2 regions of the Bradyrhizobium canariense genome follow, and region 2 is predicted to be linked to the other one. Evidence: predicted binding sites of a transcription regulator. Region 2 holds the regulator's gene; the other holds the start of a gene.
The links. Region 2 encodes HrcA, which represses chaperone genes, less so after heat shock. Its sites were predicted from a motif close to GTTAGCACTCNCNNNNNGNGAGTGCTAAC; they were not measured.
Positions count from the first base shown of each region.

Region 1: a site for HrcA is predicted at 5,986-6,014, ahead of BLV09_RS18055 (co-chaperone GroES). Genes of this name have one in related genera too.

Region 1 is NZ_LT629750.1:3,756,463-3,772,649, forward strand. It holds gene hisG (ATP phosphoribosyltransferase) at 1-245, shown strand, start outside; gene BLV09_RS18025 (glycosyltransferase family 2 protein) at 328-1,374, shown strand; gene BLV09_RS18030 (ChbG/HpnK family deacetylase) at 1,371-2,216, shown strand; gene BLV09_RS18035 (DUF2076 domain-containing protein) at 2,334-3,155, shown strand; gene BLV09_RS18040 (L,D-transpeptidase) at 3,229-4,050, opposite strand; gene BLV09_RS18045 (protein phosphatase CheZ) at 4,346-5,113, shown strand; gene BLV09_RS18050 (hypothetical protein) at 5,280-5,789, opposite strand; gene BLV09_RS18055 (co-chaperone GroES) at 6,120-6,416, shown strand; gene groL (chaperonin GroEL) at 6,578-8,224, shown strand; gene BLV09_RS18065 (hypothetical protein) at 8,368-9,564, shown strand; gene BLV09_RS18070 (phytoene desaturase family protein) at 9,688-11,232, shown strand; gene BLV09_RS18075 (META domain-containing protein) at 11,320-11,739, opposite strand; gene BLV09_RS18080 (L-lactate permease) at 11,896-13,560, opposite strand; gene BLV09_RS18085 (ABC transporter ATP-binding protein/permease) at 13,870-15,618, shown strand; gene BLV09_RS18090 (TorF family putative porin) at 15,899-16,187, opposite strand, start outside.
Region 2 is NZ_LT629750.1:5,344,601-5,360,787, forward strand. It holds gene BLV09_RS25395 (AAA family ATPase) at 1-431, opposite strand, end outside; gene BLV09_RS25400 (CpaD family pilus assembly protein) at 428-1,168, opposite strand; gene BLV09_RS25405 (type II and III secretion system protein family protein) at 1,207-2,661, opposite strand; gene cpaB (Flp pilus assembly protein CpaB) at 2,696-3,499, opposite strand; gene gshB (glutathione synthase) at 3,946-4,893, opposite strand; gene BLV09_RS25420 (YraN family protein) at 4,927-5,346, opposite strand; gene rsmI (16S rRNA (cytidine(1402)-2'-O)-methyltransferase) at 5,333-6,292, opposite strand; gene BLV09_RS25430 (penicillin-binding protein activator) at 6,529-7,734, shown strand; gene hemW (radical SAM family heme chaperone HemW) at 7,740-8,897, opposite strand; gene rdgB (RdgB/HAM1 family non-canonical purine NTP pyrophosphatase) at 8,884-9,519, opposite strand; gene rph (ribonuclease PH) at 9,558-10,271, opposite strand; gene hrcA (heat-inducible transcriptional repressor HrcA) at 10,428-11,516, shown strand; gene grpE (nucleotide exchange factor GrpE) at 11,689-12,285, shown strand; gene pncA (bifunctional nicotinamidase/pyrazinamidase) at 12,289-13,005, opposite strand; gene BLV09_RS25465 (hypothetical protein) at 13,119-14,057, opposite strand; gene dnaK (molecular chaperone DnaK) at 14,478-16,187, shown strand, end outside.

The DNA.
Region 1 (16,187 bases), 1.6 Mb from region 2:
GCTTTGCGGCGTGCAATGCCGCGCTGCTGACTGAAGCGCATAACCGCTTCGGCGTGGTCTCGCCATTCGGCGGCCCGACATCGTCGGGAATGCTGACGCTGCACTGCCCGCCGGCACAGCTCTATGCGCTCGGCAGCTTTCTGCGCGCGCACGGCGCCGACACGGTTTCGGTGGCGTCGCTGGATTATGTGCTCGACCGCGACAATCCCCTGTTCGCCAAGCTTGAGGCATTCTTGCGGCAGTAAGGCGCAAGCCTTGGGCGCATCCCTGTGGCGACAAGCCGCGGCGATTGCCATATGCTGTTTTTCGATGGTTGAGACCTGATCGATGATGCTTGGTACGGATGTTTCTGGTCTGTCCACCACTGCGGCCAATGCTGCGGTGCAAGGACTATCGATCGTCGTGCCCTTGTATAACGAGGCGACGGGTTTAGCCGCTCTGCACGCGCGGCTGGGCGAGCTGGCAAAAAAGCTAAAAGAGAAATACGGCCTCGTTTGCGAGGTTGTTTATGTCGATGACGGCAGCGCCGACGCCACGCTCGGCATCGCACGTGGACTCAGCGCCGACGCGCTCGATGTTCAGGTGGTGTCGCTGTCCCGTAATTTCGGCAAGGAAGCAGCCCTGATGGCCGGGCTGGATCATGCCAAGCGCGGCGCCGTTCTGTTCATGGACGGCGACGGCCAGCATCCGCCGGATCTGGTCGAGAAGCTCGTCGGTCACTGGATCGATGACGGCTATGACGTGGTCTATACCGCGAAAGCGCATCGCGACAATGAATCGTTTCTCCGGCGCCTCGCCGTGCACGGCTTCTACTCGCTGATCAATTGGGGCGCGCGGCAGAAAATCCCGGAGGATGCCGGCGACTTTCGTCTGTTGTCGCCGCGTGCCGCAGCCGCGTTGCGGCAGCTTCCCGAGCGCAACCGTTTCTTCAAGGGCCTCGCTAGCTGGATCGGTTTTCGCCAGATCCGCGTCGATTACGAACCCGCGGCCCGCGCCCATGGCGTCACCACGTTCAGCGCCGGCCGGCTGCTCGGGCTTTCGATCGAAGGCCTGACATCTTTCTCGGTCGCGCCGCTGCGTCTGGCCAGCCTGCTCGGTGCAGTGCTCGCGACGGTGGCCTTCCTGTTCGGACTATCCATTCTCTGGGAAACCTGGACGACCGGAAAGTCCGTCCCCGGTTATCCCTCGCTGGTGATCGGGCTGATGACGATCGGCGGCGTGCAGCTCATCATGATCGGTATTGTCGGCGAATATATCGGCAAGATTCTTTCGGAGCTGAAGGCGCGCCCGATCTACTTCGTGGCCGAGCACGTTGAGAAACGGGCCGAGGCGGAGAAAAGTATCAACGCCGACGAAAGGTCCGCGGCCGAATGAACGACGCCGCGACGCCGCGACGTATCTGGCTGTGCGCCGACGATTACGGCATAAGTCCCGGCGTCAACCGCGCCATTCGCGACCTGATCGAACGCGGCCGCCTCAATGCGACATCGGTCATGGTGATCGGCCCGGCGATCGGCCGCGACGAAGTCAATTCGCTGCAGACCGCGGCCGCAAGCCATCCGCGCTGCGCCATCGGCTTGCATGCGACATTGACGGCGCCGTTTCGGCCCCTGACCATGCACTTCAAGCCGATCGACGGCGGTCTGTTCCTGCCCTTCCCAAAACTGCTGCGCGCGGGCCTGCTGCGGCGGCTCGATCCCGAAATCATCTATGCCGAGTTGAGGGTGCAACTCGCCACTTTCAAGGAATTGTTCGGCCGTGCGCCTGACTTCGTCGACGGTCACCAGCATGCGCAGCTATTTCCCCAGGTGCGTGATGCTTTTTTGACGGCGGTGAGAGAAGCCGCGCCTGGCGCCTGGGTGCGCCAATGTGGACGTCCTCAGCCACTGACGCGGCGGCTTGGCACGCCGAAGGCGATGGTGCTCGATATTCTCAGCGCACAATTCCGAAAGCGCGCCTCGCGCGCCGGCATCGCGTTCAATCCCGGATTTGCCGGCGCCTACGATTTCGCGCGGCAGTCCGATTTCGGCACGCTGATGGGCGAATTTCTCGATGGGCTGCCTGAAGGCGGCCTCATCATGTGTCATCCCGGATTCGTCGACGACACGCTTGTCAGCCTTGACCCCCTGACCGGCCAGCGCGAACGCGAATATGCGTTCCTCGCCGGAGCGCATTTTCCGCCTTTGCTGGCGGCGAATAAAGTTACATTGGCCTGATATCGCTCAGGAAACCTGGCCGTTTTGTCGCATACAGAAATTTAATCCGGCCCAGCACTATTTGCGACGCAAAACTCCCCTACATCTTGCGCGCGTCCTACAACGAGGGAGAACGCCATGACACCGCAAGAACGCCAATTGATCGACGATCTTTTCGACCGGCTTTCGAAGTTGGAGGGCACGCCACGCGATCCGAATGCCACGGCCGCCATTGCGCAGGGCCTGCGTATCGCGCCCAATGCCGTCTACGCGCTGGTGCAGACGGTGCTGGTTCAGGACGAAGCGCTCAAGCGCGCCAACAGTCGCATTCAGGAACTGGAAGCCGGCGGCGCGCCGGAACAGAATCAATCCGGCGGCTTTCTCGATTCGATGCGCGATGCGATTTTCGGCCAGAACCAGTCACACGGTTCGGTGCCGAACGTACCGCCACCCGGCGCGGCCAACCGCCCGGTCTGGAACAGTGGCCAGGTGCTGCCGCAGGCGCAGTCGCCGGGGCATTACGATCAGGGCCCGTACAATAATCAGAGCCAGTATGGGCAACCTTATGGGTCTCCCCAAGGTCCGGCCGGCGGCCCGATCGGCGGAGGTGGCGGTTCGTTTCTCGGAACGGCAGCGGCTGCGGCCGCCGGCGTGGTCGGCGGATCGCTGCTGCTCAACAGCATCCGCTCGATGATGGGCGGCAGCCACCAGAGCTTCGGCGATACCGCCGTACTCGGAGACAGAGCCACAAGCCAAAATCCCTGGAGCGATCAATCCGGCAGCAACCTCGCGCGCGACGCCGGCATCAACGACGTGGCCTCATCGCAAGATCGCAACGATGACAGCTCGCGCACCGGATTGTTCGATTCGGCGTCAAACGATCAAGACGATGACGATCGCGACGACATGGATCTTGATTCGGATAATTTCGGCAACGACGGCGACAACGACTACGCCTGATGAATTCCGTCGGCCTAAAATAAAAACGGCCGCTCGAATGGAGCGGCCGTTTGTTTTTCCAGCCCAGAAAAAATCAGATCACCACGACCTTCGCGCCGACATTGACGCGGTCATAGAGGTCGATCACGTCTTGATTGCGCATCCGGATGCAGCCGGATGAGACGTTGGTGCCGATCGTCCAGGGCTCGTTGGAGCCGTGGATGCGGTAGAGCGTCGAGCCCAGATACATCGCGCGCGCGCCGAGCGGATTGTCGGGGCCGCCTGCCATGTGCCGCGGCAGGTCGGGACGACGCTGCAGCATCTCCGACGGCGGCGTCCAATCCGGCCATTCCTTCTTCGCAGAAACCGCCTTCACGCCCGACCAGGTAAATCCAGGTTTGCCGACACCGATGCCGTAGCGCAACGCCTTGCCGTTGCCCTCGACCAGAAACAGAAACTTGTTGGGCGTATCGACGATGATGGTGCCGGCTTTTTCCTTGCCGTCATAATCGACCATCTGCTTCTCAAATTTCGGATCGAAGGGGCGCTGCCTGGGATCGTTGACGGCGTCCTGCTGAGGCTCGGCCTGCTGCGGATCCATTTGCGGCAACAGGGCACGGCGCGGTTCGTAGGAGGGCTGCTGCTGATACATTGGTGGCTGCTGCTGGTACTCAGGCTGCTGCGGATAGCGCCCGCCCTGCTGCTGTCCGTCGCCGAACAGGAATTCGATGAAGCCGCCACCCATATTGGAGCGTTCGTTATAAGCGGTTCGCATTGGCGCGGCGGACTGCGCGTTTTGATTGGCGTAGATCACCGTGGGGTCCGGAAGCGTCGCGTCGAGCGCGGCGGCCTGGTGAATTCCGGTGGCTAAAAAAGATGCGCCGGCAAGCAGCGCAAGGGGCATTTTTCTGAACATCGACGTACTCTGTACTATTTCGCCGTGGGAGCGCCCGAAGTGGCGCCGTTGCACGCGGTCAATAGAAATCAAAACCGCATCGGTTTGGTAAACAGAAACGCCATTTCGATTCACCACGTCGTCAGGTGCGCGTGCTTTTGCCCGGTAGCGTTTATTTTCGATGAATGCAGGTGGTGCATGGTTAATCGTTGGTGTGCGACGGCCGGCAGAGAGACTTCAGAACAGGTTCCGGCGTGAACCCGGCGTTAAATCGCATCTGCTTAAAAGGTGGCGAGTGCAGTTCAGGGAAGTTCTCATGCCGATTCATCGTAGACGTTTTCGTGTCGAACAAGCCGTTGTTAGCGATATGCCGATGCCCTCAGTTGCCGACGAAGATGTCGGCCCGATGCATCGCGAGATCATGAGCGAACTGCGCGCGATCCGCAGCCACATGGCTTCCCCCGGCCGCAGCGCCGCAGCGGAAGCCGGCAAGCAGGTTTCGGCGGAGGCCGCCGATGCCCATGCAATGCTCGAAACCTATCGGGCCCAGATCGAACAGTGCGAGAAACTCAAGGTGGAACTCGACCTTATTTACGATGCCATCAGCCGGACCAAGCGGGAAATCGCAGTGCTGCATGGCGCGAGCTTCAACGGCGAGGAGATGGCCCGGGTCAACGGTGAACTCGGCGCCGTGGTGGGCGGCACCGAAGAAGCCACACAGCAAATCCTCGAAGCAGCCGAATCGATCGACCAGGCAGCGACTGCGCTGACCAGCGTGAACTCGATTGATCAGCAAAAGCTGCTTGCCGAAGAAATCCAGGAGCGCGTCGTCTCGATTTTCGAGGCCTGCAACTTCCAGGATCTGACCGGTCAGCGCATCAAGAAGGTGATGACCACGATGAAATTCATCGAAAACCACATCACCGTCATGATGGATATCTGGGGCGGCGTCGATGCGATCAAGGCTCACGCGCCGCCGATCGTCGATACCCGCGAAGGCGACGAAAAGCTGCTCAACGGTCCGAAGCTGGACGACGACATCGGCCACGCCTCGCAGGACGATATCGACGCGCTGTTTGACTGAAAATGAGGTTGCCCGTCGCCGGATAAACCTCCGGCGACTTCATCCTTGATCCGAGCGCCGGCCATTCGCCGGCGCTTTTTATTTTGCTGGAGATATCGACCGCACGGATGTCATGCAGCCGCCTTCGCATCGTCTCTGGGCTGTAAAGGATCGAGACTGCGACCGGTCAGGCCTTGGGCCCGCAGCGGACGTAGACCATGTTGCCGTAGCGGGTCGCGGCATCCTTGTCGATGAAGCGGGTGACCATGACGCGCCCGTCGAAGGAAACGATCTCGCGGTCTTGCTCGCCACCGGCCGGCCCGGCCGGTCCGATGTAATTCTTGCCGCCTGGGCTGCCCTTGAGGTCAAGCTCCTGCGGCGTCGCCTGATCGGCCAGATGCATGACCACGCCACCATGGGCGCCGGCACCAATCACGTAGGGCTGCTTGCACTGTCCCCGGGCTGCGGCTTCGGTGCGCACGCGGTCTTTCGGGTCCTGGAATGAGGCGAGACCCCAGCGGCCGACAAGCTCGTCCGAGCGGATGCTGGCCGGCATTTCCGGCGCTACGCCGGGTTCGGGCGCCGCCGTGGGCGACGATGACGTCAGGCTCATGCTGCCGCACGCGCCGAGAAACATCGTTAGCGCCGAGACGATCCCCAGATTGGCAACCGTTCGTACGCTACGTGACCTGACCATGGCATCCCCCGGGCTAAATTCTTGGCCGCTTCCGTCCAGCAGCCAATCGCAAAACTGCTTTCGGAGCAATGACGTCCAGCAAACTACGCTGGCGCTCCGATTTGGTTTCCTTCGCAGCATCCTATACCAGCCTAACCAAGGACTTAAGCCTCTGCTTGACAGGATCGGCGCCACGCCATATTCCCCCGGGCGCACGATTAGCACTCCGAGAGCCCGATTGCTAAGGGATGCGAACTGTCCGGCGCCATCGGGGCGTCGAATACGTCTCGTATCTTGAGCCGCTTTCGATGGCAAACCAGATCTCAGAACCGAGCCTCCAGAGGAACCGTCATGGCTAAAACCAAATTTCGTCCCCTGCATGACCGTGTTGTGGTCAAGCGTATCGACGCCGAAGAAAAAACCAAGGGCGGAATCATTATTCCGGACAGCGCCAAGGAAAAGCCTTCGCAGGGCGAAATCACGGCGGTCGGCCCCGGCGGCCGCGACGAAGCGGGCAAACTGATTCCGATCGATCTCAAGGTGGGCGATCGCGTATTGTTCGGCAAATGGTCCGGCACCGAGGTCAAGCTCGATGGCGAGGAACTCCTGATCATGAAGGAGTCGGACATCATGGGCGTACTGGCCTAATCACAACGTCACCCTCACCCTGAGGAGGCAGCGAAGCTGCCGCCTCGAAGGGTCGATCATTCATAAAGGCTCATCCTTCGGGACGCGGGCAATAGCCCGCTCCTCCAGCGATAGCGGCGAAGCCGCTATGCAGGATAGTCTCATTTCCAGGAGCATTTGAAATGGCAGCCAAGGACGTTAAATTTGCTGGAGACGCGCGCGATCGCATGCTGCGCGGCGTCGACATTCTCGCCAACGCCGTCAAGGTGACGCTCGGTCCCAAAGGCCGCAATGTCGTCATCGAGAAGAGCTTCGGCGCTCCCCGCATCACCAAGGACGGCGTTACCGTCGCCAAGGAGATCGAACTCGAGGACAAGTTCGAGAACATGGGCGCGCAGATGCTGCGCGAAGTCGCCTCCAAGACCAATGACACCGCGGGTGATGGCACCACTACCGCCACCGTGCTGGCGCAGGCGATCGTGCGCGAAGGCGCCAAATCGGTTGCCGCCGGCATGAACCCGATGGACCTCAAGCGCGGCATCGATATTGCCGTGGCCGCCGTCATCAAGGACATCGGGAAGCGCGCCAAGCCGGTTGCCTCGTCGTCCGAGATCGCGCAGGTCGGCACCATCTCGGCGAATGGCGACGCCGCGATCGGCAAGATGATCGCGCAGGCGATGCAGAAAGTCGGCAACGAGGGCGTCATCACGGTTGAAGAGAACAAGTCGCTCGAAACCGAAGTCGATATCGTCGAAGGCATGAAGTTCGACCGCGGCTATCTGTCGCCCTACTTCGTCACCAATGCCGAGAAGATGACGGCCGAACTCGAGGACGTCTACGTCCTGCTGCATGAGAAGAAGCTGTCGGGCCTGCAATCCATGCTGCCGGTGCTGGAGGCCGTGGTGCAATCGGGCCGCCCGCTGCTGATCATCGCCGAAGACGTCGAAGGCGAGGCCCTGGCGACGCTGGTCGTCAACCGCCTGCGCGGCGGGCTGAAGGTCGCCGCCGTCAAGGCGCCCGGCTTTGGCGATCGCCGCAAGGCGATGCTGGAGGACATCGCGATCCTGACCGGCGGTCAGCTGATCTCCGATGAACTCGGCATGAAGCTCGAAAGCGTGACGATCAACATGCTCGGCCGCGCCCGAAAGGTCGTGATCGACAAGGAAAACACCACGATCGTCAACGGCGCCGGCAAGAAAAAGGACATCGAGTCCCGCGTCACGCAGATCAAGGCGCAGATCGAGGAGACCACCTCGGACTACGACCGCGAGAAGCTGCAGGAGCGTCTTGCCAAGCTCGCCGGCGGCGTCGCCGTCATTCGCGTCGGCGGCGCAACCGAGATCGAGGTGAAAGAGAAGAAGGATCGCGTCGAGGACGCCCTCAATGCGACCCGCGCGGCGGTGCAGGAAGGCATCGTGCCCGGCGGTGGCGTTGCGCTATTGCGCGCCAAGAAGGCGGTCGGCCGCATCGCCAACGACAACCCCGACGTCCAGGCCGGTATCAATATCGTGCTGAAGGCGCTCGAAGCTCCGGTCCGCCAGATCTCCGAGAACGCAGGTGTCGAAGGCTCGATTGTCGTCGGCAAGATCCTCGAGGAAAAGTCCGAGACCTTCGGCTTCGACGCGCAGACCGAAGATTATGTCGACATGGTCGCCAAGGGCATCATCGACCCGGCCAAAGTGGTGCGCACCGCGCTGCAGGACGCGGCCTCCGTGGCAGGCCTGTTGGTGACGACCGAGGCCATGGTCGCCGAATTGCCCAAGGAACCGGCGCCCGCGATGCCCGGCGGTGGCGGCGGCATGGGTGGAATGGGCGGCATGGGATTCTAAAAGCCTGCAACCACCAATCGATCAGAAGGCCGCCTCCGGGCGGCCTTCTTTTTTGGCGAATGGTAAAGGAGGTTTGCACCCCGGGGTTTCGGCCGGTATCGAGAGAGTTCCGGCTCCCGATTCTGCTCTTTGAGGAATTTAATATGCGCGCGCTTCTGCTCTGCCTGGTCGGGCTGATGACAGCCTCCTCGGATCTCGCCTTCGCCGACATGAAGCTTTCGACCAAGCCTGCCGCGGGCGCCAACGAGGTCAGATATTTCACCTCGATCGACGGCCTGATGGACGGCAATGCCGACGTCATCCTCAAGGAAACCCGCCAAGGCAAGACCGTCACCTCGGCGACGCTCGATCTCTGCTATCCCGTCGAGAAAGGCTCCGATCGCAAGGACCGCTTTGTCGCCAACCTCGCGGTCAACGGCCAGACCCTGACCGGCGCCACCCAAAGCCTCGGTGACAAATTGCCCGTGACCGTGAACCTCACGCGCCGGCCGACCGGCGATACCTTCGAATTCAAGGGCAAGATCAGCATCGGCCAGGCCGTGACCGAGGTGACCTCTTCGGACAATTCCGATCTGAGCGAGCGGGAATTCCAAGACAACCAGTCCACCGATGACGGCATCACCGCGGCGCCAAAGGATTTTACCGAGGTTTCTCCTGAATCCGTCGCGGTCAGGGTGAAGCTGGACGCGGCGGCGGATTTCCTCAGGGGATTGAAGGGACAGGACCTCGAGGTTTCCTTGAGCGGCCTTGCCGTCACATGCGACGCACTGCGCGCCGGCGAGCAGACCATCAATATTACCGTCGATCCGGATCGTGCGGCGGCACTGATTGCCAAGGCCAAGTCAGCACCCGGGGTGGTTTCCGCCGGCTGGACCACCGGAATCGTGGAAATGGACCGCACCATTCGTTTCGTGGCTACCGACTGGCGCGACGGCGAGAAGCTCAACAAGGACAAGCTCGCCACCGCGATCGCCAACGTGCTGACGAAGACGCTTGCGGCGAAATCGTCATCCTCGGCATGGGACGCCAGCACCGGAAAGCTTAAATTAACCTTCAAGCGCCCGAGCCAGATATACCCGGCTCTCGACCTGACCGACACGATCGAAGTCAATGCCCTGGTGGCGTCGGACAAGCCCGGCGCATCCGACCGGCTGATGTTGTGGATCAGCACGCCGATCATCTCGACCACCGATGAAGGCGCCGGGCCAAAGCTCAATCTGGCCGACGATTCCAGCAGTGACGAGGAAGGCGATCCAAAGGACGACAACGGCTCCGTCGACGCGCTGGCAAAGGAATTCAGAGCCCAGCGCTGGGACTCGGACAAATCGGCCTGGAAATAGCCGTTTCGGGCGATGCCGGGTAACGTCCGGTGCACGCTTTCCATGCAATCGTGCATTTGACATGCCGCCCCCGAGCGGCAATGAACCATCCATATGGTCAAGAATTTCAGGGTTTTGGGCTGAATGGCGCGCTATGACGTAGTGGTGATCGGCGCCGGCCTTGGAGGCCTGACAGCCGGCGCGATCCTGGCGCGTGCGGGACGCAAAGTCCTTATCATCGAGCGCAGCAATTCGGTCGGCGGCGCGGCGTCGAGCTACAAATCCGGCGATCTGTTCGTCGAGGGTTCCCTGCACGAGACCAGCGATCCGCACGATCCCCGCGATCCGAAACACGATGCGCTGACGCGCGCGGGCGTTATCGACGCGGTCAAATGGATTCCGTCCGGCGTGTTTTATGAAGTGCGCGGCGGCCCGCTCGATCGGCCGTTCGTGATGCCGGACAATTTCGACGAAGCACGGCGCGCGCTGACCGAGCGTTTCCCGGAGGCCCGGTCAGGAATCGAGCAGTTGCTCGGCGAGATGGAACGCATCGCCTCCGCTGTGGGCACGCTGTCGAAAAGCGCCGGCGCGTCGAGGAATCCGCGCGAAAATGTCGGCGCGCTGTTGAAACTGGCGCCTGCGATCGGGGACTGGCGCTTGTCGTTGTCCGAGAAGCTCGATCGGGTTTTCGGCGACAATGAAGCCGTCAAATGCGCGCTTGCCGCCAACCTCTCCTACTTTCACGACGACCCGGGGACGTTGTGGTGGATCTTCTTTGCGATGGCGCAGGGAAGCTACCTGCAAAGCGGCGGCCGCTACGTGCAAGGCGGCTCGCAGCGGCTCTCCAGCGCACTCGCCCGCGCCGTCAGGGTCGCCGGCGGAGAGGTGCTGGTGCGCCGCATCGTCAACAGTGTCGCTCTGGATGCGCAGGGCCAAACCAGCACCGTTAGCCACACCGCGCGCGACGGCAGCGATCCGCAGACGGTCGAGTGCCGGCGGATTATCGGCAACGCCGCGCCGGAGACGCTGGCGGCCCTGATGCCTGCTTCGGCTGCGGAAAAGCTCAGGGAAAGCTACGCGCAGCAAACGCCCTCGGCTTCGCTATTTGCGCTCACGCTCGGCCTATCGAGGCCGCCGCGCGAATTCGGGATCAACGTCTACTCCACGCAGTTGCTGCCGCGCGACATGACACGGCTATCCGACTACGCGAAAGGCGCGGCACTGATGGCGGCCGAGCCTGGCGAGCAAATGCCGCCGATGTCCGTGGTCGATTACGCGGCGATCGATTCCGGCGTTCCGGCTCCGCCCCATGTGCTCTCGATCCTCGGGCCCGACCATCTGTCGAACTGGGACAGTTCGGACATGGACGCCTATCGCGAAAAACGCGGCCGCTGGCAGGCGGCGATCGTGCGTTATCTCGATTCGATTTATCCGGGCCTTGCGAACGGCGTCGTCGCATCGTCGTTCAACAGCGCGTTATCGGTCCGGCAATACCTCAATGCGCCCCATGGCGCGGTTTATGGGTTTGCGCCGGCGCCGCAGCGCTCGACCCGGCGTATTCCAAGACGCTCGCCGCGCACCGTGGTGCCCGGACTTTATCTGGCCTCGGCCTATGCAGGTTTCGGCGGCTATTCCGGCGTCGTGCAATCCGCCGGCGCATGCGCCGACATGATCCTTGGTGAAGGCTAAAGATATACCCTGACGCGCGCTCTTCACGCCGAGCGGAGGCCACACCCCGGATCGCGTCCGGGGCAGACTCTCGCCTGAAAATCCGACCTAATTGGTATTGATGTGGAAGTGCAGCGATTTCGTCCCAATGAACAAGACCAGATCACCCTGACGTTTCCAGGTCGTGGCTTCGCTCAACGTCGTGAGCAATTCATCGTCGATCTCCGCCCGCCCCGGCGCACAGGCGGCGCGGTCTTCCATCTGACCGGGGACGAAAATCACGGTATTACCGGCCACTGAAAACTGGCCCTTGCCTGCTTTGCACCACAGATCGAGTGTCGCCTCGCCATTGTCGCCGATCTCGAGCGTGGGCAACCGCTTCGAACCGGGCTGACTTGCCGTATCCAACGTCATTTCAAATCCGAACGGAAACCCCTCATCGGCGCTGGCCGGAACAACGCCCAGCGCGCCCGCCGCCAACACCAGTGCAATAGCGGATCTACTCAGAAAACTTTTCAGCAAAAGCATGCAGCCTCTCGTCATAACCCGGCCCCCAACCGCGCGCCGTTCTAATCGACAGTCGCGACGTTGGCCAGTTCAACGGCCGCATGATTGCCCTGCCGCAAAAACAAATCCCCGCGGCATCCGCCGCGGGGATTCTCGCAACGCCGTCTGAGCCGGCTTTTACTTCAGGACCATCGCCGTGAACGGGTAGACATAGGCCTGCAACATCACGAACAGGCCCACGAGACAGGCCAGCGCGATCGAGTGCTTGAACACGAAACGCAGGATCGTGCCCTCGTGCCCGAACCAGTTGGTCGCGGTCGAGGCGACGACGATCGATTGCGCGTCGATCATCTTGCCCATGACGCCGCCGGACGAGTTCGCCGCCGCCATCAGCACCGGCGAAAGGCCCAGTTGTTGCGAGGTGATTTTCTGCAGGTTTCCGAACAGAATATTCGAGGCGGTATCCGATCCGGTCAGCGCGACACCGAGCCAGCCGAGCAGCGTGCCGAAGAAGGGATACAGCACCCCGGTCGCAGCGAAGGCGAGACCAAGCGTGGCATCAACGCCGGAGAGCCGCGTCAGCGTCCCGATCGCCAGCATCGCCGAGATCGTGATCAGCGAATACGCGCACAGCTTGATGGTGCGCGCATATTCGGAAACGATCTTGCCCGGCGACAGTCCCATGATGAAACCCGCGATAATAGCCGCGAGCAGCATACCCGAGCCGGTAAACGACACGTAGGTGAACGAGAATATCGCCGATTCCTTGGTCGGCGTCGGCACCACCGGCGCAACCTTGTTGATCATGTTGTGCAGTTCGGGAACCGGATAGCTCCAGGTGAAGATCGGATTCACCGCAGCCTTGAACCAATCCGTGCCCCAGATCAGCAGGATGATACACAGGATGATCCACGGCAGCAGCGCGGTGAGCAGCTCTCCCGGTGCCAGCGGTGCCGGATCCACCAGCCTCGCCGGAGCCATCGTGCTGGCGGATTCATCATTGCCGCGCAGCGCCGGCGACAACCACAGCTTCTTCGGCTGCCACACTTTCAGGAACAGGATCAGACAGCCCATCGAAATCAGCGATGAGCCGATATCGACAATCCACGGATTGATATAGTTCGAGATCAGGAATTGCGGGATCGCGAACGACAGACCGGTAACCAGGATGGCCGGCCAGACCTCCTTCATGCCTTTGAAGCCGGCGAACGCCCACACCACCCAGAACGGCACGATCAGCGAAAAGATCGGCAGTTGCCGTCCGACCATTGCGCCCAGAATGTAGGGATCAAGGCCGGTCACGGAAGCGAGGCCCTGGATCGGGGTACCGAGTGCGCCATAGGCCACCGGCGCCGTATTGGCGATCAGCGACAGGCCCGATGCCGCGAGCGGCGAGAAGCCGAGCCCGATCAGGATCGAGCCCGTGATCGCCACCGGCGTACCGAAACCGGATGCGCCCTCGAAGAATGCGCCGAACGAAAATGCGATCAGCAGAAGCTGCAACCGTCGATCCGCAGTCACGCCGCCAACGGCACGCTTGAGCGTCTCGAAGCGGCCCGCGGTGACCGTAAGCTGGTACATGAAGATGACGTTGAGAACGATCCAGCCGATCGGGAAGAAGCCGCTCACGATTCCCAGCAGCGAGGCGCGGACCGCCAAGTTGGCCGGCATGGTGAAAAGAAGGATCGCCACGAGATTGGCCAGCACCAACGCGATGATGGCGGCGACATGCGCCTTGACCTTGCCGCTTGCGATCAAAATAAGCAGCGTGACGACGGGTATCGCCGCGGCGATCGTCGAGAGCGTCGTGTTATCGAACGGATTATAGACTTGGTTCCACATTGCGATCCCTCCTCCCCACGCCGTTATGTGACAGCCCGGCCAGCGTGGAAGGCTGGGCATGACTGGCGCGATCGCAGGAATGATTATGCAATGTGCGAAATTTAGCCGCGAATTTAGGCAATGCCGGATTCGCTCACAACCTCGCGAATTATCAAAAGGTCCCCGCCCCTCGCCGTTGCACCCATGCTAGGGTCGACTCAGCGGGGGCGACAAGCTAACCCAGACCGGGAAATATACGACTTTAGTCTAACATCTCTGATTTCCCCATTATTTCAGGCCCTTGGGCCACCCTTCTGGAGACGGTAATCTGTGAACAACATCCGCTCGACGATCGCGACCGTATGGCGGATCTCTGCTCCCTATTTTCGTTCCGAAGACAAATTGGCCGGCCGCACGCTGCTCGCGGCGGTGATCGCGATCGAACTCTCGCTGGTGGCGATCGATGTTCTGCTGAACCAGTGGCGCGGCCGCTTCTACAATTATCTCCAGGTCAGGGATTGGGCCGGTTTCGTCTGGGAACTCGGCGTCTTCACCTTTCTGGCAACCCTCAACGTCGCGCTTTCCATCTACCAGCTCTATCTCAATCAGTGGCTTCAGATCCGCTGGCGGCGCTGGATGACCAGCCGCTATCTCGGCGAATGGATGGACAAGGCCAACCACTATCGCATGCAGCTACAGGGCGACGCGGCCGACAACCCGGACCAGCGCATTTCCGACGACGTGAAAATGTTCGTCGATCAAACCCTGGGCATCAGCGTCGGACTGCTGAGTTCGATCGTGTCATTGGCGTCCTTTATCGTCATCCTGTGGGGCCTTTCGGCGGAATCTCCGTTGACGCTGTTCGGCAACACCTTTCACATTCCCGGCTATCTGGTGTGGGGCGCACTGATCTATGCGGTCTTTGGAACCGCGCTGACACAGTGGATCGGCTCGCCGCTGGTCAATCTGTCCTTTGAACAGCAGCGTTACGAGGCCGATTTCCGCTTCAATCTCGTGCGCGTGCGCGAAAACTCCGAGCAGATCGCGCTGTTAAAGGGCGAGAGTGCCGAACGCCACCGGCTTTCGGAACGGTTCGGCCGCGTGGTGGAGAACTGGTACGCCATCATGAGCCGGACCAAGCGGCTCACGGCCTTTACCTCAAGCTATTCGCAAGCCGCGGTGATTTTCCCCTTCATTCTGGTCGCGCCGGCCTATTTCGCCGACAAGATCCAGCTCGGCGGTCTGTTGCAGACCGCGTCCGCATTCGGCAGCGTGCAAAGCGCATTGTCATTCTTCATTTCGATCTATCGGTCGCTGGCGGAATGGCGATCCGTCGTTGCGCGACTTGACGGATTCGAGATGTCGATTAACAGCGCCACCAGGCTCGCGGCCGGGACCGACTCGATCGACGTCGTGCCGTTGGCCAAGGGCAATGAAATCGATCTGGAAAAACTTCTTGTGCGATTGCCGAACGGAACGCCGCTGGTCTCGGCCAACAGCTTCAACCTTCATGGCAATGAACGCACCCTGGTCACTGGCCCGTCGGGCGCCGGCAAATCGACGCTGTTCCGTGCCATTGCCGGTATCTGGCCGTTCGGCGGCGGTTCGATTGCCATTCCGGCAAAGGCAACGCTGATGATGCTGCCACAGCGGCCGTATTTTCCGATCGGTTCGCTGCAAGCGTCGATCGCCTATCCGGCCGAAGCGGACGCCTACAGCGCGGATCAGATCAGGGATGTCCTCATCGCGGTTGGCTTGCCGAAACTTGCTTCGCAATTGGGCGTGGAAGCGCATTGGAACCGAATGCTTTCGCTGGGTGAACAACAACGGCTGGGACTCGCCCGCGCGCTGCTGTTCGCGCCGCAATATCTTTTCCTCGATGAAGCGACCGCATCGCTTGATGAGGCCTCGGAGGCAGCGCTTTATCGCCTGCTTCAAGAGAAATTGCCGGCCACCACGATCGTTTCGATCGGTCATCGCTCGACGCTCGAGGCGTTCCATCAGCGAAATGTGGAGCTGGTCCGCGATGGCGACCAGTTCGCGCTGCGGGACAAGGATAAAAGCGCGGCGTCATCCTGACGGACAAGCCGGTTAACTAAAGCGAGCGGGCAGGAAGTGCAGCCGGCTCTGCAGCGGTGCTGGATCCTTGCGCGTGCGGCATCAGTAAACGCGAGCATCGGACCGCGGTAAGCAAGCCTAAGATAGATAGCCTTTGCGGGAATGACTGAGACTGTCGTTGGCGCCGGGATCGTATCGATCCTGTCTTTGCAAGACATCTCGTTTCGTTCAGTTCAGATCACCCAGAAACAAAAGGGGCGGCAGATTGCTCTGCCGCCCCTTTGGTCTTGGGATAGTGAACTTACTTCAGGCTGGTCATCGCGGTCAGGTCAGCCGAGAGCTTGACGATGCCGGCAGCGCCGCACCAGTTCGAACTCGCGCCCGACGGATTGATCGAGGTCACGTTGGTCGTGCCGGAAGCGTTGAATGCGCTGGTGAAGGCGTTGCAATCACCCTTCGACAGATCGCTGTCGGAGTAACGCAGATCCAGCGTGAACACCTTATAGGTGAAGCCGATGCCCACGTTCCAGGTGTCATAGCTGGCGTAGGGGATACCGCCCGCAAACACGGTGCCGATGCCGGTGCCGTAG
Region 2 (16,187 bases):
GAGCGCACCACATCAAGCGTATCGACCGGTCCGACGACATAGTCGTTGACGCCGCGACGCACCAGTTCGCGATAAGGCGCCGCATCGTTGGGATTACCGATCACGACGACACGGGTTCCGGCATCGCACACGGTGGCGAGTTGGTCGAGGCCGGCCAGGATGTCGCTGCGGCCTTCGGTTTCCAGGATGATCACGTTCGGAGTGGGGACCGTGTCATAGGTTTCGATGGCGGCTGCCATGCCGCCCATTTGAACCGAGAGATGGGCCTTGGCGAGACGGCGGTCTTCACCCGCCAATCGCACAGCGGTTGCGGTTTGTTCGGTCTCGCAAAAGGCCTGCACCGACACGCGAGGTGCCGGAGCGATGTAATCGTTCGCGGTCGGCGTAATGTCCGGCTGTTCCTTGGGATCTTGATGGGCGTGACTGATCATTTGCCTGCATCGCTGAGTTCGGCCTTGTCGGCCTCCGGATAGGCGGTCGTGGTCGCGTTGCCTTTGCGATATTTTTCGAAACCTTCGGTGCGCCGCGCTGTGTAGGCGGGAGTTTCGGACCGCGGTTGCACGAGATCCGCGGGGTTGTCGATCATCGCCGCGAGGTTGCGTTGGTTGGCGCAACCGAAATTGTAGTATTGCTTGTTCTCGGAATAGCTGGGGTCTGCGATCGACGGTCCGACATCCTCCGGCCACAGGCCGCAGGGTCCGGCGACGGCCGAGATTTTCGGATAATTCAGCCGGATCGCCGCCAGTTGGCGCGGATCGTCTGGCCGATAGCGATGGACCGTGACCCCTCGCGGCGGCACACCGGCTGCCGTCAGCAACGATTGAATTTCGCGAAACGCATCCGCGGCGGCGGCCGCGTTCGGGGTGCCGACCGGCACATCGGCAACGATCGCGCCGGTTGCTTCACGGCGCCAGGTCTGCGCCAGCCCGATCACGTCGGCGCGTTGGGATGCAGACAGGCCGCCTCGCGCATGCCCGACGAAGATCACGACCGACTGATCCGCTTCATGAATTGTGATCGGATGACGCAGGCGGTAATCGTCCGGAACGCTCGCGGTCACGACTTCCGTGCCAGTATTTGTGCACGCACCCAGCGCGACGGAAAGACCAGCGAGCGCACCGAGCAGGCGCAGGGTTCGATGGCGATCGATCGGTGTTATGTCTGTCATCGTTCTGTCCTCGTCCCGCGTTAGCCGGCGGCCCCGTCTCAGTCAGTGATAAAGCCGAAATTGCACGGATAGCCTGCGACCTGTTCGACGCGGCCGGAAACGCCGTAAATTCGATTGATGCGGGCCAGCAGCGCCGATTGGGAATCCGATGCGGGCGCAAACCCGTCATCGGGGCGCGACAGCTCCTTCTGGGCAACCGCCCGAACGATATAGGGCGTCACCAACACCATCAGCTCGGTCTGGTTGTTGACGTAATCCTGGCTTCTGAAAAGCGCTCCAAGAACGGGCAACTGATCCACGCCGGGCATTCCGTTGACGGCTTGCTTGGTCTGATCCTGGATCAGGCCAGCCATCGCCATGGAGCCGCCCGACGGAATCTCCAGCGTCGTCTCCGCGCGGCGGGTCTTGATCGAAGGTACCGAAATTCCACTGATGCTGATCGAATTCTCGCTCGAGACCTCGGACACTTCGGTCATCACCCGCAGGCTGATCCGGCCCTCGGCAAGCACGACCGGGGTGAAATTGAGCGAGATGCCAAACTTCTTGAACGCGATCGACGGGGCGCATTGCCCGACCGATCCTGCCGCCGTGGTTTGGCAGGTCACGCCGGTTGGAATCGGAAACTCGCCGCCAGCGATGAAGGTTGCGGACTCGCCCGAGATGGCGGTCAGGTTCGGTTCAGCCAGCGTATGAATCAGGCCCGCGCTTTCCATCGCACGCATTGTCGCGGTGACCGATGGAGCGGAGCCGAACGTGCCCGTAAGATTGTTGCCCGAGACCAGCGGCCCACCGTTTGCGGTGAACGGGTTCGAATTGTTGAAGGTCACGACCGTGTTGCCGTAATTCAGTTTGGCGCTGAGATCGATGCCCATCTGCTTGATGATCGAACGGGCGACTTCAGCGACCGTGACTTTCAACATCACCTGGTCGCGACCCCTGACCACGATCGAGTTGACGACCTTGTCGGCTCCGCCGACCAGCCGTGCGGCGACATCGCCCGCCTGTTGCGCTTCGATCGGACTCGATACCGAGCCGGTCAGCACCACGCCATCGCCGACGCCTTCGATCTGGACGTCGGCGGTCGGCAGCGCTTGTTTCAGGGTGGCGCGGACGCCGTTGAGGTCGCGCGTCACCGCGATATCATAGGCGGCGATCTGCTGGCCGTCGGAATCGAAGAACACGACGTTGGTCTGGCCAACCGCCGTGCCGATGATATAGGCGCGCTGCGCCGAATGGACGACCGCGTTTGCAACCTTGGGATCGGCGACCAGCATATCCTTGATGTCGCGCGGCATATCGATAACGACCGATTTGCCGATCCCGAGTGACAGGAAGCGCGACTTTTGTCCGCTGGCGGCAATCGTGACGGGGTGGGAATCGGTCGCCGCAACGGGCGTCGGAGTGAGATTAAGCGCTAACGCGGCGACAGCCGAGAACGACAGGACGCGGACCAGCAAAGCCCGAATCGTCGGCTGATTTCCCCTGCACTTCATATCCGTCGTCCTCTTGGTCACTTCTGTGTCTTGGTCACTTCTGTATGGTCGCCTGGGTGGGGACGCCGTATCGAATGACGTTGATGCTGTTGCTGCGTTTGGGAGTTTGATCGTCGGCGTTGCTCTCGACGATGTTGACATCGGCAATGCTGCGCAGCGCGAGCGACAGCGAGCCGCTCTGACGCGCGGCGCTGAGCGTTGCGGTTTGCTGGGGCGTTAATTCGAGGGTGACGGTCTTGCCGAGAACAGAGTTCTGGCCGTCTTTTTCCTTTGGCGCCTGGTCGATCGCAAGAACCCGGACGTTAGCCAGGATGATTTCCGAAACAACGATCTCGTTCGGGTCGGTGTGGTCCGGATTCTTCAGGCGCCCTGAACGAATGACGTCGACGCGGTCGTTCGGCAGGATGAAGCCGCCGGCGCCGGTTTCGGGTGAGATTTCGGTCGAAACGGCGCGCATCCCCGCAGGCAGGATTGCCGCCATGAAGCCCGATCCATTGCTCTTGACCAGTTTCTGCTCACGGATCGGCTCGCCCGCGATGAATGGCGCGCGCGCGATCGAACCGGCGATCTGGGTTGTGGCGTCGGGGCGATCGTTGCGGCGGATGAAAGTGTTGCTCGCGGTAGCCGCCGGCCAGGTCTGCCACTGCAGGTCCTCCGGCTTGAGCGATTGGCCGAGTCCAATATCGGATTTCGCAACCAGAACGTCCACGGTTTGCAGCTGGGCGGCGACCGGTTCGGCCGGGGGAGGCTTATTTCCAGGCGCACCACTCGCAAGATATGCGGCGACACCGCCGGCACCGAGAGCGATGATCAGGACGACGATGCGTGCAGTATTCATGCGTTTTACTAACTACTCTTACGCCGGAACGCCTGAACTGCATGGTCATGACAGCCTCAGCCTTTTCCCTGCCCATGACTAAGCAGCAAAAGTATAAGCGAGCTTGAGAGCGGAGGAGTTTGCGGAAAGGTATTCAGGGATTTATCGGCATGGTGAACGGAGTGTTATCGTTCGAAAACAAATCCGCGGTTTTTCCGGGAACGTGATCGTTGCCCGGTCGCGCACCGGCGGCGGATTTTGGCGGGTGCGAGCTTGGAATTCCGCGATGCGCCGCTTATCGCTCATCAGTCCAATAGTCGAATCGCTCAGGACGACGCGGGACCTGAGCGTTCGGAAATGCCGCCATCGGCATCGACGGCAATGCCGGTACGGTCGGTGGCGTGCGGGAACGCCACGACGTCGACGTCTTCAAGAATTTCGGTGCTCTGTCGCGATGCGAAATTGCGCTAGGCTTTTGCCTGCTTCGCCTCGATCGTGTCCCAGATTTTCGCTGCGATGTCGGGCCCGCCGAGCCGCGCGATCGCGCGGATGCCTGTTGGTGACGTCACATTGATTTCGGTCAAGTAGCCGTCGATGACGTCGATGCCGACAAACAGCAGGCCGCGCTCGCGCAGCGCCGGGCCGATTGTCGCGCAGATCTCGCGCTCGCGCGGCGACAGTTCAGTTGCCTGAGCCGCGCCGCCGCGAACCATGTTGGAACGCAGATCGTCAGCCGCAGGCACGCGATTGACCGCGCCGGCGAATTCGCCGTCGACCAGGATGATGCGTTTGTCACCATGTTTGACCTCGGGAAGGAAGCGCTGGATTACCCACGGCTCGCGAAACGTCACCGAGAACATGTCGAACAGCGAACCGAAATTCATGTCCTGCGGCATGACGCGAAACACCGCAGCGCCGCCATGGCCGTGCAGCGGCTTCATCACCACCGCGCCGTGCTCATCCCGGAACGCGTTGATCTCGTCGAGATCGCGGGAAATCAAAGTCGGCGGCATCAAATGCGGAAAATCCATCACGAATATCTTTTCCGGCGCGTTGCGCACGCTGGCGGGATTGTTCACGACCAGCGTTTTCGGGTGGATCCGCTCGAGAAAATGGGTCGAGGTGATGTATGCAAGATCGAACGGCGGGTCCTGCCGCAGCAGGACGACGTCGAAGGCCGCAAGCGGCTGGCGCTTCGGCTCGCCCAGCGTGAAATGATCGCCAATCTCGTCGCGTACGGTGAGCGACTGGACCGGCGCCGCCAATTCCTCCCCGCGTAGCGAGAGTTTGTCGGGCGTGTAGTAGGAAAGCCGGTGACCGCGCTTTTGGGCCTCCAGCAGCAGCGCAAAAGTTGAATCGCCGCGGATGTTGATACGCGCGATGGGGTCCATCTGGACGGCGACATTCAGGTTCATTTGCTGGTCCGCAGGTTGGTTTGGAGAAGGATTTTACGTGCTGGCGTCGAAGGCTGCTAACAGATGGCGCGGCAAGCGCCGTGGCGCAATCAGCATGGCATCAAAACGCAGGTCGAATTCGGCATGTTCGGGATGCGCCATCAGCCAGGCCTGGGCAGCATCGATGATGCGCCGCTGCTGGCGCGGTGTCACGGCATAGGCGGCGTCATCGAGGCTGGCGCGGGCCTTGACCTCGACAAAGACAAGTAAATTGCGCCGTCGCGCCACCAGATCGATCTCGCCATAGGGCGTGCGAAAGCGTTTGGCGAGAATGCGATAGCCCTTGGCCATCAGATAGGCGGCGGCACGGGCTTCAGCGGAGAGGCCGGTACGAAACGCCGCGACGCGCGCGGGCGCGGCGACCTTCGCCGGTGCGGCCCCCGTTTGGGCGCTGATATCGTCACTCTTCGCCATCTTCGCCTTCCATGGCCGCTTCCTTGGCGAGTTCAAGCGCGCGGGCATAGATTTCGCGGCGCGGCCGGCCCGAGAGTTCGACCGCATGCGCGACCGTATCCTTGACGCTGTCGTACCTGAGCCGGCTTCGCAGCAAGTCGTCCAGCTCGTCCTTGGCCATGATTTGCGCATCGGCCGGCGGCGGGCCGACCACCAGAACAAATTCTCCTCGCGTCTCCAGCGTGTCCGCAGCCCGCGCCAATTCGGCAATCGGTGCGCGCTTGACGTCTTCGTGCATCTTGGTGAGTTCGCGGCAGATCGCGGCGTCGCGCGCGCCCATGGCCTCGGCGAGATCGGCAAGCGTATCCTGCACGCGGTTTCCGGACTCGAACATGACCAGTGTCGCGTCGATCTTTGCGAGTTCGGCCAACCGCGTCCGGCGCGCGGTCTCCTTGGCCGGCAGAAATCCCTCGAAGAAGAACCGGTCGGTCGGCAGCGCCGCCACCGCGAGTGCCGCCAGCACCGAGGAAGGCCCGGGCAACGCGATCACGGCATGGCCGGCCGCGCAGACCTCGCGCACCAGCTTGAAGCCGGGATCGGAAATCAGGGGCGTGCCGGCGTCCGAAACCAGTGCGATGGAGGCGCCTTGCGCCAGCCGCTCCAGGATTTTCGGCCGCGCGGTCGCCGCATTGTGCTCGTGATAGGGTTTTAGCTGCGCCGATATCGCGTAGCGCTCGGTCAGCCGGCGGGTGATGCGGGTATCCTCGCAGGCGATGACGTCGACGCCGGCCAGTGTTTCCAGCGCGCGCAGGGTGATGTCGCCGAGATTGCCGATCGGGGTCGCCACCAGATGCAGGCCGGGCGCCGCTTTTGGGGCGTTCAGGACCTGGCCGCCAATGGAAAAGGTGCGGGCGGTGAAACCCGCTACGCCTTCCGAGGTATCTGTCGAGGCAGCTTTTGCGCGCATGGGATCAATCTAGATGGAACGAAGCGTTGACGCCACGATTCGGCCGATGGAAATGCGACCGATTGTCCCCAGTCTGACAACAAAGGAACCGGGGTCTTGCAATCGACGTGCGCGTTCGATGGGTATAATCCTTTTGTTTCAGTTAACTATTCGCCGGGAATATGCCTGAATCCGCGTCTCCTGATCATTGGGAGGTGGCGTCTGGCCGATTTCGGTCGGTCAAGAGAAGAGATGTGATGGTGGGCCCGTTCAATCGCAAATCCCAGCCTGCCGGAGCAACCCGGCGGACCGCGGTTGGCTTGATCCTTGGCGCCCCCTTGCTTGGGGCCTGCGCCGGCGGCCAGTTTTCCAACGCGTTCAGTTCACAGCCTGGCCCTGCTCCTGGCCCTGCCGGTCCACCGCAGCAGCCGCTCGCGGTCGGCAACGGGCAGGTCAAGGTCGGGTTGCTCCTGCCGCTGTCGGCGGCCGGCAATGCCGGCGTCGCGGCGCAGTCGATGAAGAATGCCGCCGAGATGGCGCTGGCGGAATTCCAGAATCCCAACATCCAGCTCCTGATCAAGGATGACGCCGGCAGCCCGCAAGGCGCGCAGCAGGGAACGCAGCAGGCGCTCGACGAAGGCGCAGAGATCATCCTAGGCCCGCTATTCGCAGTGTCGGTGCCGGCGACCGCGCAACTGGCCCGCGGACGTGGCATCCCGGTGATCGCGTTCTCGACTGATTCGAGCGTGGCCGGCCGCGGCGTCTATCTCCTGAGCTTCCTGCCGGAGTCCGACGTCAACCGGATCATCGAATATTCGACCAGCATCGGCAAACGCTCGTTCGCGGCGCTGCTGCCCGATAATGCCTATGGCAATGTGGTCGAAGCCGCTTTCAAGCAGGCCGTGCCACGGCGCGGTGGGCGCATTGCGGCATTTGAAAAGTATGGCGCTGATCGTGCGACGGCCGCGCGCAATGTGGCGCAGACGTTGAACACAGCGGACGCACTCTTTATCGCCGATGACGGTGATTCGGTGGTTTCGGTGGCCGATGCGCTGACCGCGGCGGGCGCGAATTTGCGGAACGTCCAGCTGCTCGGCACCGGTCTGTGGGACAATCCGCGCGTGTTCGCGAGCGCTGCCTTGCAGGGCGGCCTCTATGCCGCGCCGGATCCTGCCGGCTTCCGAAGCTTTTCCGGCCGCTACCGCGCCAAATACGGCTCGGATCCGGTCCGAACCGCGACGCTCGCCTATGACGCGGTGGCGCTTGTCGCAGCATTGGCGCGAACGCAGGGCACGCAGCGTTTTTCATCTGACGTGCTGACCAACCCGTCCGGTTTTGCGGGTATTGACGGCCTGTTTCGATTTCGCGCCGACGGCACCAATGAACGCGGCCTCGCGGTCATGCGCGTCGGATCGGGCGGCGGCGTGGCGGTCGCGGGCTCGCCGAAGAGCTTTGGGGCGTAGCTCTCTTACGCGGCCAGATCGGCCACCACCGCATCCAGCACCGGAAATCCGGCTTGCGTCACCCGCAGCCGCCCGTCGGCATCGACGGTGATGGCGCCCTCCTCGCTGAGGATGGCGATCCGATGCGGATCGAGCGTACGGCCCGATAACGCGGCGTAACGTTTGGGATCGATGCCCTCGGTAAGACGCAAACCCATCAGCAGGAATTCGTCGGCGCGCTCTTCGCTGTTCAGCGAATCGTCGGTGACAACGCCATGTCCCATCGACTCGACCCGCATCAGCCAGGTCTCCGGCCGCTTTTCGGTTGCGATGGCATGTCTGACGCCGCCGATATCGAGGCGGCCATGCGCGCCGGGACCGATCCCGGCATATTCCGCGCCGCGCCAGTAGACCAGATTGTGCTGGCACTCGGCGCCTGCGCGCGCGTGGTTGGAAATCTCGTAGGCCGGTAATCCCTGCGCGGCGCAAACCTCTTGCGTGATGTCGTACAGCGCCCGCGCGACGGTTTCATCCGGCGTCTTCAGTTTGCCGGCGGCATGCAGGCCAAAGAACGGTGTGCCTTCTTCGATCGTGAGCTGATAGAGCGACAGATGCTCGGCCGCTTCCGAAATCGCCAGCTTCAATTCATCGGCCCACATCTGCGGGGTCTGATCGGGGCGGGCGTAAATCAGATCGAACGAGTAGCGATCGAAGGCAGTGCGTGCGATCGCGACCGCATCCAGCGCCTCGCGTGCGGTGTGCAGGCGTCCCAGTGCCTTCAGCGACGCGTCGTCCAGCGCCTGGACGCCAAGCGAAACCCGGTTGACGCCCGCCGTGCGATAGCCGCGAAACCGCGTCGCCTCGACGCTTGTCGGGTTGGCTTCCAGCGTGACTTCGGCACCATCGGCCACGCGCCAATGCTTTCCGATCGCATCCAGGATCGCGCCGACGGTCTGCGGCTGCATCAGTGACGGCGTGCCGCCGCCCAGAAAAATCGATGACACCTCACGGCCGGGCGTTCGCGCCGCGGTGGTCTCGATCTCGCGTGCAAAGGCGCGCGCAAACCGTTCTTCGTCGATCGGCGCATGCCGGACATGGCTGTTGAAATCGCAATAAGGGCATTTCGACAGGCAAAACGGCCAATGCACATAAACGCCGAAGGCTTCTCGTTCAGCGCGGCTCAAGGCAGATCTCCGCGAGCTTGACGAATGCGCGGGCGCGATGCGACAGCCCGAGCCCAAGCGGCGGCAGGCCATGCTTCTCGATGCTGGTCATTTCGCCGAAGGTTCGCGTGTGTCCATCGGGCATGAAGGCCGGATCGTAACCAAAGCCGGCGCTGCCGCGCGGCGGCCACACCAGCGTGCCGTCGGCACGCGCCTCGACCTCCTCGATATGATGGTCGGGCCAGGCCACGCATAATGCAGAAACGAAATGCGCTCTTCGCTTCTCGGGCGTCATGGCGCCGCGCTCCTGCAGCAAGCGCTCGATCCGCGTCATCGCGCCGGTGAAATCCTTGCCGGGGTCTGCCCAGCGCGCCGAAAAGATTCCGGGCGCGCCGTCGAGCGCATCGACCACCAGTCCGGAATCGTCAGCGAATGCCGGAAGCCCAGCAGCCTGCGCGGCGGCGACCGCCTTGATTCTGGCATTGGCGTGAAACGTATCGCCGGTCTCGTCAGGTTCGCCAAGACCAAGTTCGCCCGCCGAAACCGCCTCGATGCCATACGGCGCCAGCAGTTCGCGCATCTCGGCGAGCTTGCCGGGATTGTGGGTTGCGATCACGAGCTTGCCTGTGATTCGGCGGTGCATGTGCTTTTATTCTACGCCAGCCCGTGCCTGATCCCGAATCACGCCACGGCCATTTTCTGCAGATCCACCAGCCGCGCCACGCCTTTGCGCGCCAGCGCCATCAGGGCCAGGAACTCATCCTGCGAGAACGGGGTCTTTTCCGCGGTACCCTGCACCTCGATGATGCGGCCGTCGCCGGTCATTACGAAATTGGCGTCGGTCTCGGCTTCGGAATCCTCGGCATAGTCGAGGTCGAGCACCGGCGTGCCGTTATAGATGCCGCAGGAGATCGCCGCGACGTTGTCGCGCAGCACGTTGGCCTTCACCATGTTGCGGGTCTTCATCCAGCCGATGCAGTCGGCAAGGGCCACCCAGGCGCCGGTGATCGAGGCGGTGCGGGTTCCACCGTCGGCCTGTAACACGTCGCAGTCCACGGTAATCTGGCGCTCGCCCAACGCCTCGAGATCGACGGTTGCTCGTAAGGAGCGCCCAATCAGGCGCTGGATCTCAACGGTACGGCCATTCTGCTTGCCGGCGGAAGCTTCGCGGCGGGTGCGCTCCAGCGTCGCCCGCGGCAGCATGCCATATTCGGCCGTGACCCAGCCGCGGCCCTGGCCCTTGAGCCAGGGCGGCAACCGTTCTTCCAGCGTTGCCGTCACCAGCACATGGGTATCGCCGAATTTCACCATGCAGGAACCCTCGGCATATTTGACGACCCCGCGCTCCAGTGAGACGGGACGCAGTTCATCGGGCGCTCGGCGGCTTGGCCGCATGGGAATCCTCCGGAAATTCAATAAAAATGGCTGGCGGTGCTTGTAGGAGGGGGCGCGGGGTGCGGCAAGGCCCTTGGTCGTCCTTTTCAGGTCAATGGCGCTTGTCACCGGCCCGCCGGATCGACAGATTAGGGTGAAGCTGTGAGGGAGTAGGTAGTGGCCCACCACGATCCGATTGGCCTGATCGCGCCGCATACCGGGCTGGCCCAGCTCAACGAGCGCTCGCGGGACATATTTCGTCAAATCGTCGAGAGTTACCTCGCTACCGGCGAGCCCGTCGGTTCGCGCAATATTTCACGCCTGATCGCGGTGCCGCTCTCGCCGGCCTCGGTACGCAACGTGATGTCGGACCTCGAGCAGCTCGGCCTCGTCTACGCGCCGCATACGTCAGCCGGCCGGCTGCCGACCGAACTGGGCTTGCGGTTCTTCGTCGACGCCCTGATGCAGCTCGGCGATCTCACCGAAGCGGAGCGGCAGTCGATCCAGACCCAGCTCGCGTCCGTCGGCAGGGCGCAATCGGTCGAAGCAGCCCTTGGCGAGGCGCTGACCCGGCTGTCAGGCCTGACCCGTGCGGCGGCGGTGGTGCTCACGGCCAAATCCAATTCACGGCTGAAGCACATCGAGTTCGTGCGGCTGGAACCGGAAAAGGCGCTGGTGGTGCTGGTCGGCGAGGACGGCCAGGTCGAAAACCGCGTGCTGACGCTGCCGCCCGGCGTTCCCCCGTCCGCACTCATCGAAGCGACCAATTTTCTCAACGCGCGGATCAGGGGGCGCACGCTGGCGGAAGCGCGCCTCGAACTTGAAACCGCACTGGCGCAAGACCGCACCGAACTCGATCAGCTGACACAGAAGGTAATCGCCGCGGGGCTCGCCAATTGGTCCGGCGGCGAGAACGAAGACCGGCAGCTGATCGTGCGCGGTCACGCCAATCTGCTGGAGGATCTGCACGCGCTTGAAGATCTGGAGCGCGTGAAATCGCTGTTCGACGATCTCGAGACCAAGCGTGGGGTGGTCGATCTGTTGGGCCGCGCGGAAAGCGCCGAAGGCGTGCGGATTTTCATCGGATCGGAAAACAAGCTGTTTTCGCTGTCCGGTTCCTCCACCATCATCGCGCCTTACAGCGATGGCGCGGGTCATATCGTCGGCGTGCTCGGTGTGATCGGGCCGACACGACTGAACTATGCCCGCGTGATCCCGACGGTGGATTATGCCGCACGCATCGTCAGTCGGATGCTGGGCGGGTGATCCGGCCCGAAATGGGACTTTTGTTTTGACGCGTTCTCTTAACGCGAACCGGCGCCCACTTCGTTCGAAAACGCGATGGAGCGCTTGATTTTCCGCGCCTAAAGCATGATATGCGGGCCAGCAAATCCCCCGTTGACCTGAACACAAAGCGATTTTTTCGAAAAGGCAATCCATGACCGATCCGAACCGGCCAAACGAAGATCAGGCGAATGCGCCGCAGAGCGGCGAGCCCGTGGTCTCCAAGCCCTACATCATGCCGGACGATCCCGAGGAAGGGTCGGTAGAGGCGCTGACGAAGGAAGTGGCTGACACGCGCGACAAGATGCTGCGCACGCTGGCGGAGATGGAAAACCTGCGCAAGCGTACCAGCCGTGAAGTGGCCGATGCGCGAATCTATGGCATCACCGGCTTTGCCCGCGACATCCTCGACATCGCCGACAATCTGCAGCGTGCGCTGGATGCCGTCCCGGCCGAGGCCAAGGCCGCCGCCGATCCCGGCCTAAAGGCGCTGATCGAAGGCGTCGAATTGACCGAGCGATCGCTGCTCAACACGCTGGAGAAAAACGGCGTCAAGAAATTCGATCCGTCGGGCGAGAAATTCGATCCGAATTTTCAGCAGGCGATGTACGAAGTGCCCGATCCGTCGGTCCCCGCCGGAACGGTGGTGCAGGTCGTGCAGGCCGGCTACATGATCGGCGAGCGTGTGCTGCGGCCGGCTCTCGTCGCGGTCTCGAAGGGCGGCGCGAAAGCAGCGCCCGTGGCAAATTAGAATCTAGACCGCAATATCCCCGGACTGGATGCGCTTGACGCCGGCTTTGGTCATGTCGGCCCAAGCCTTGGCGAGCGAGCCCTGGGTGTCGATGCCGCGGCAGGCGTCTTCGACCACATAGGTCTCGAAGCCGGCTTTGCGCGCATCGAGCGCGCTCCAGGCCACGCAAAAATCGGTGGCCAGTCCTGCCACGAACAAGCGCTTCACCTGTCGCGCCGTGAGATAGGCGGCAAGCCCGGTCGCGGTCTTGCCGTCGGCCTCGGTGAAGGCCGAATAGCTGTCGACGTCCTTGTGGAATCCCTTGCGAACGATGAGTTCGGCCTGCGGGATCGAGAGATCCTTGGAAAGCGCTGCGCCCTCGGTTCCCTGCACGCAGTGATCGGGCCACAGCACCTGTTTGCCATAGGGCAGATCGATGGTCTCGAACGGCTTTTTGCCCGGGTGGGCGGAGGCGAACGAGATGTGTCCCGCGGTGTGCCAGTCCTGGGTCATCACCACATTGGCAAAACCCTTGGCGATGCGGTTGATGATCGGCACGACCTGATCGCCGTCCTTTACGGCGAGGCTGCCGCCGGGCAGGAAACAGTTCTGGACATCGATGACCAGAAGCGTCGATGCGTCATCAGGCTTGATCAATGCGGCTGCCTTTGGCTTGCTTGAAACAAAGGTCGCGAGAGCTATCGTGCCGAAACCTGTCAGAATCCGCCTTCGATCCAACATGGCGCTTCTCCCTCACCTGGAGATCGCATCAGCAAATCAGGTCGCGGAGCGCGCGTAAAGCGGATTGCGTTCGCGCGACGGATCGAAATCTCGGGCGGTCGATGGACCGGGAATCAGCCGCGCTGCTGAAGTCCGTCACGCACGGCACGGAAACGCGGGAACGCCTTTTCCCACTGGTCGCGTGGGGAGCTTCCAACGATGCGCAGCACGGTCGGGCCGCCAAACCTCAGCCACTGCACCACGGTGACCTTGGTATTGTCCTTGCCGCTGGTCGCATCGATCCGCGTTTCATAACCGGGCGAACCGTCGATCCGGATCGGCTCGGACATCGTGATCCGCGCTTCACGCACGCCGGGAAACGAGGTCAGGGCCTGTTGGGCAAACCGGTCACGATCGTCGGGTGTGGCCGGCGACTGTCCGAGGACGCCGATCACCATGAAGGGGGCTGCCTCAAATCCGGTTGATTCATCGCCATCGGCCAGAACAAGGGCGGCGCCGACCGCGAGCGTGCGGACATTTTTGAAATCGGCGAGGGCAGTGACCTTGAACGGCATCTGCGCCAGCTGCTCGTCGACCGGAACTTCCTTGCGGATAACCGCCGTGGCAAACATCTTCCGTATCGCGTCGTCGCTGTAGATTTTGATCGCGTTCTCGGGAACCTGCACCGCGATATAGCCGGAGAACGTACCGCCCGGCATGATCATCGAATAGCGTCGCACGCCGACAGCGCCATCCTTGGCGTCTTCGGCGGTGTAATAGGCGGTGCCGGCCGCGGTCTCGATACTCTGGGGCCGGATGCCGGCAAGGTTTGACGTATCGGCCTTAAAGGCATTCATGACTTCGGTGTAGGCGTTGGCCGGAAGCTCGGCCACCAGCACCTTGACGCTCTGGTCTTCGGTCTCGAACCCGAGGAAGGTTTTTGCGGGCGCCAGGCCGACCAGCGGCGTCAGTCCCACCCGGATGCCCGGTGGAAAGACCGCGTCGGCGGCAAAGGCCGGGCACAAGGTGGCAACAACGAGGGCAACTACGGACAAAAACCGAATGTGCGTCATGAAAAGTCTACTGGGTTTGCATTGAGGCCGTTCAATGGTCGGCGGGTCGCGGCGGGGTCACGGGTAGCCCCCGATTCAGTCGCCTGCTTTTACCCGGTTTGGCGCTCCGGCAACAGGCCGCGCCGGGGAGCTCTTAACCTATCGTCTGCCGGCTCCCTCTGCGAGGGGGAGGCCCCAATAGGGGGTATTCGCTGGCCGGTCAGGCCCGGCATGCCCTGGACGGCTCGGCCTGCTCGACACTATCTTTCAAGGGGCGGGGTTTTCGCGGGCGAAGGTTGCGTCCAGTCCTTGCAGGCCATGCCCCCCCTCCTATATGAGGCTCACCGTCGCAATATCGCGAGTATTTGAACGTCTGGGGGTTCGGTTCGGTGCGCCGTCAGGGCCCAGCCAACCTGCCGCAAAAAGAAGGATATGAGGACCATGGGAAAGGTCATTGGGATCGATCTCGGCACCACGAATTCGTGCGTCGCCGTAATGGATGGCAAAACAGCAAAAGTCATCGAGAACGCAGAGGGTATGCGGACGACCCCGTCGATCGTCGCTTTCAGCGATGATGGCGAGCGCCTCGTCGGCCAGCCTGCCAAGCGTCAGGCGGTAACCAATCCCGAACGCACCTTCTTCGCCGTCAAGCGTCTCGTCGGCCGCCGCTACGATGACCCGATGGTCGAGAAGGACAAGAAGCTTGTCCCCTACAAGATCGTCAAGGCGTCCAACGGCGATGCCTGGGTCGAGGCCGACGGCAAGAGCTATTCGCCCTCGCAGGTCTCCGCTTTCATTCTGCAGAAGATGAAAGAGACCGCGGAAGCCCATCTCGGCCAGAAGGTCGATCAGGCCGTCATCACCGTTCCCGCCTATTTCAACGACGCGCAACGTCAGGCTACCAAGGATGCCGGCAAGATCGCCGGCCTTGAAGTGCTGCGCATCATCAACGAGCCGACCGCCGCCGCGCTGGCCTACGGTCTCGACAAGTCGAAAGCCGGCACCATCGCGGTGTACGATCTCGGCGGCGGCACCTTCGACGTCTCGGTCCTGGAGATCGGCGATGGCGTGTTCGAGGTGAAGTCGACCAACGGCGATACGTTCCTCGGCGGTGAAGACTTCGACATGCGGCTCGTCAGCTATCTGGCCGATGAGTTCCAGAAGGAGCAGGGCATCAACCTGCGCAACGACAAGCTTGCCTTGCAGCGCCTGAAAGAGGCCGCCGAAAAGGCCAAGATCGAATTGTCGTCGACCACGCAGACCGAAATCAATCTGCCGTTCATTACGGCCGATCAGACCGGGCCGAAGCATCTGACGATGAAGCTGACGCGCGCCAAGTTCGAGGCGCTGGTTCAGGATCTCGTCGAAAAGACCATCGAGCCCTGCCGCAAGGCGCTGAAGGATGCCGGCCTCACTGCCGGCGAAATCGGCGAAGTGGTGCTGGTTGGCGGCATGACCCGCATGCCGAAGATCCAGGAAGTGGTGAAGCAGTTCTTCGGCAAGGAGCCGCACAAGGGCGTCAACCCCGACGAAGTCGTCGCGATTGGCGCTGCGATCCAGGCCGGCGTGCTGCAAGGCGACGTCAAGGACGTGCTGCTGCTCGACGTGACGCCGCTGTCGCTCGGCATCGAAACGCTGGGTGGCGTATTCACGCGCATCATCGACCGCAACACCACGATCCCGACCAAGAAGAGTCAGGTGTTCTCGACCGCTGAGGATAACCAGAACGCCGTCACCATCCGCGTCTTCCAGGGCGAGCGCGAAATGGCGGCCGACAACAAGGTTCTCGGTCAGTTCGACCTGATGGGTATTCCTCCGTCGCCGCGCGGCATGCCGCAAATCGAGGTAACCTTCGACATCGACGCCAATGGCATCGTCAACGTCTCGGCCAAAGACAAGGCGACCGGCAAGGAGCAGCAGATCCGGATCCAGGCATCCGGCGGTCTGTCCGAAGCCGACATCCAGAAGATGGTCAAGGACGCCGAGGCCAATGCGGCAGACGACAAGAAGCGCCGCGAGGCGGTCGATGCCAAGAACCACGCCGACGCTCTGGTGCATTCGACCGAGAAGGCGCTGGCCGAACACGGCTCGAAGGTCGAGGACAGCGAGCGCCGCGCCATCGAAGACGCGGTCAGCGACCTGAAGGAAGCG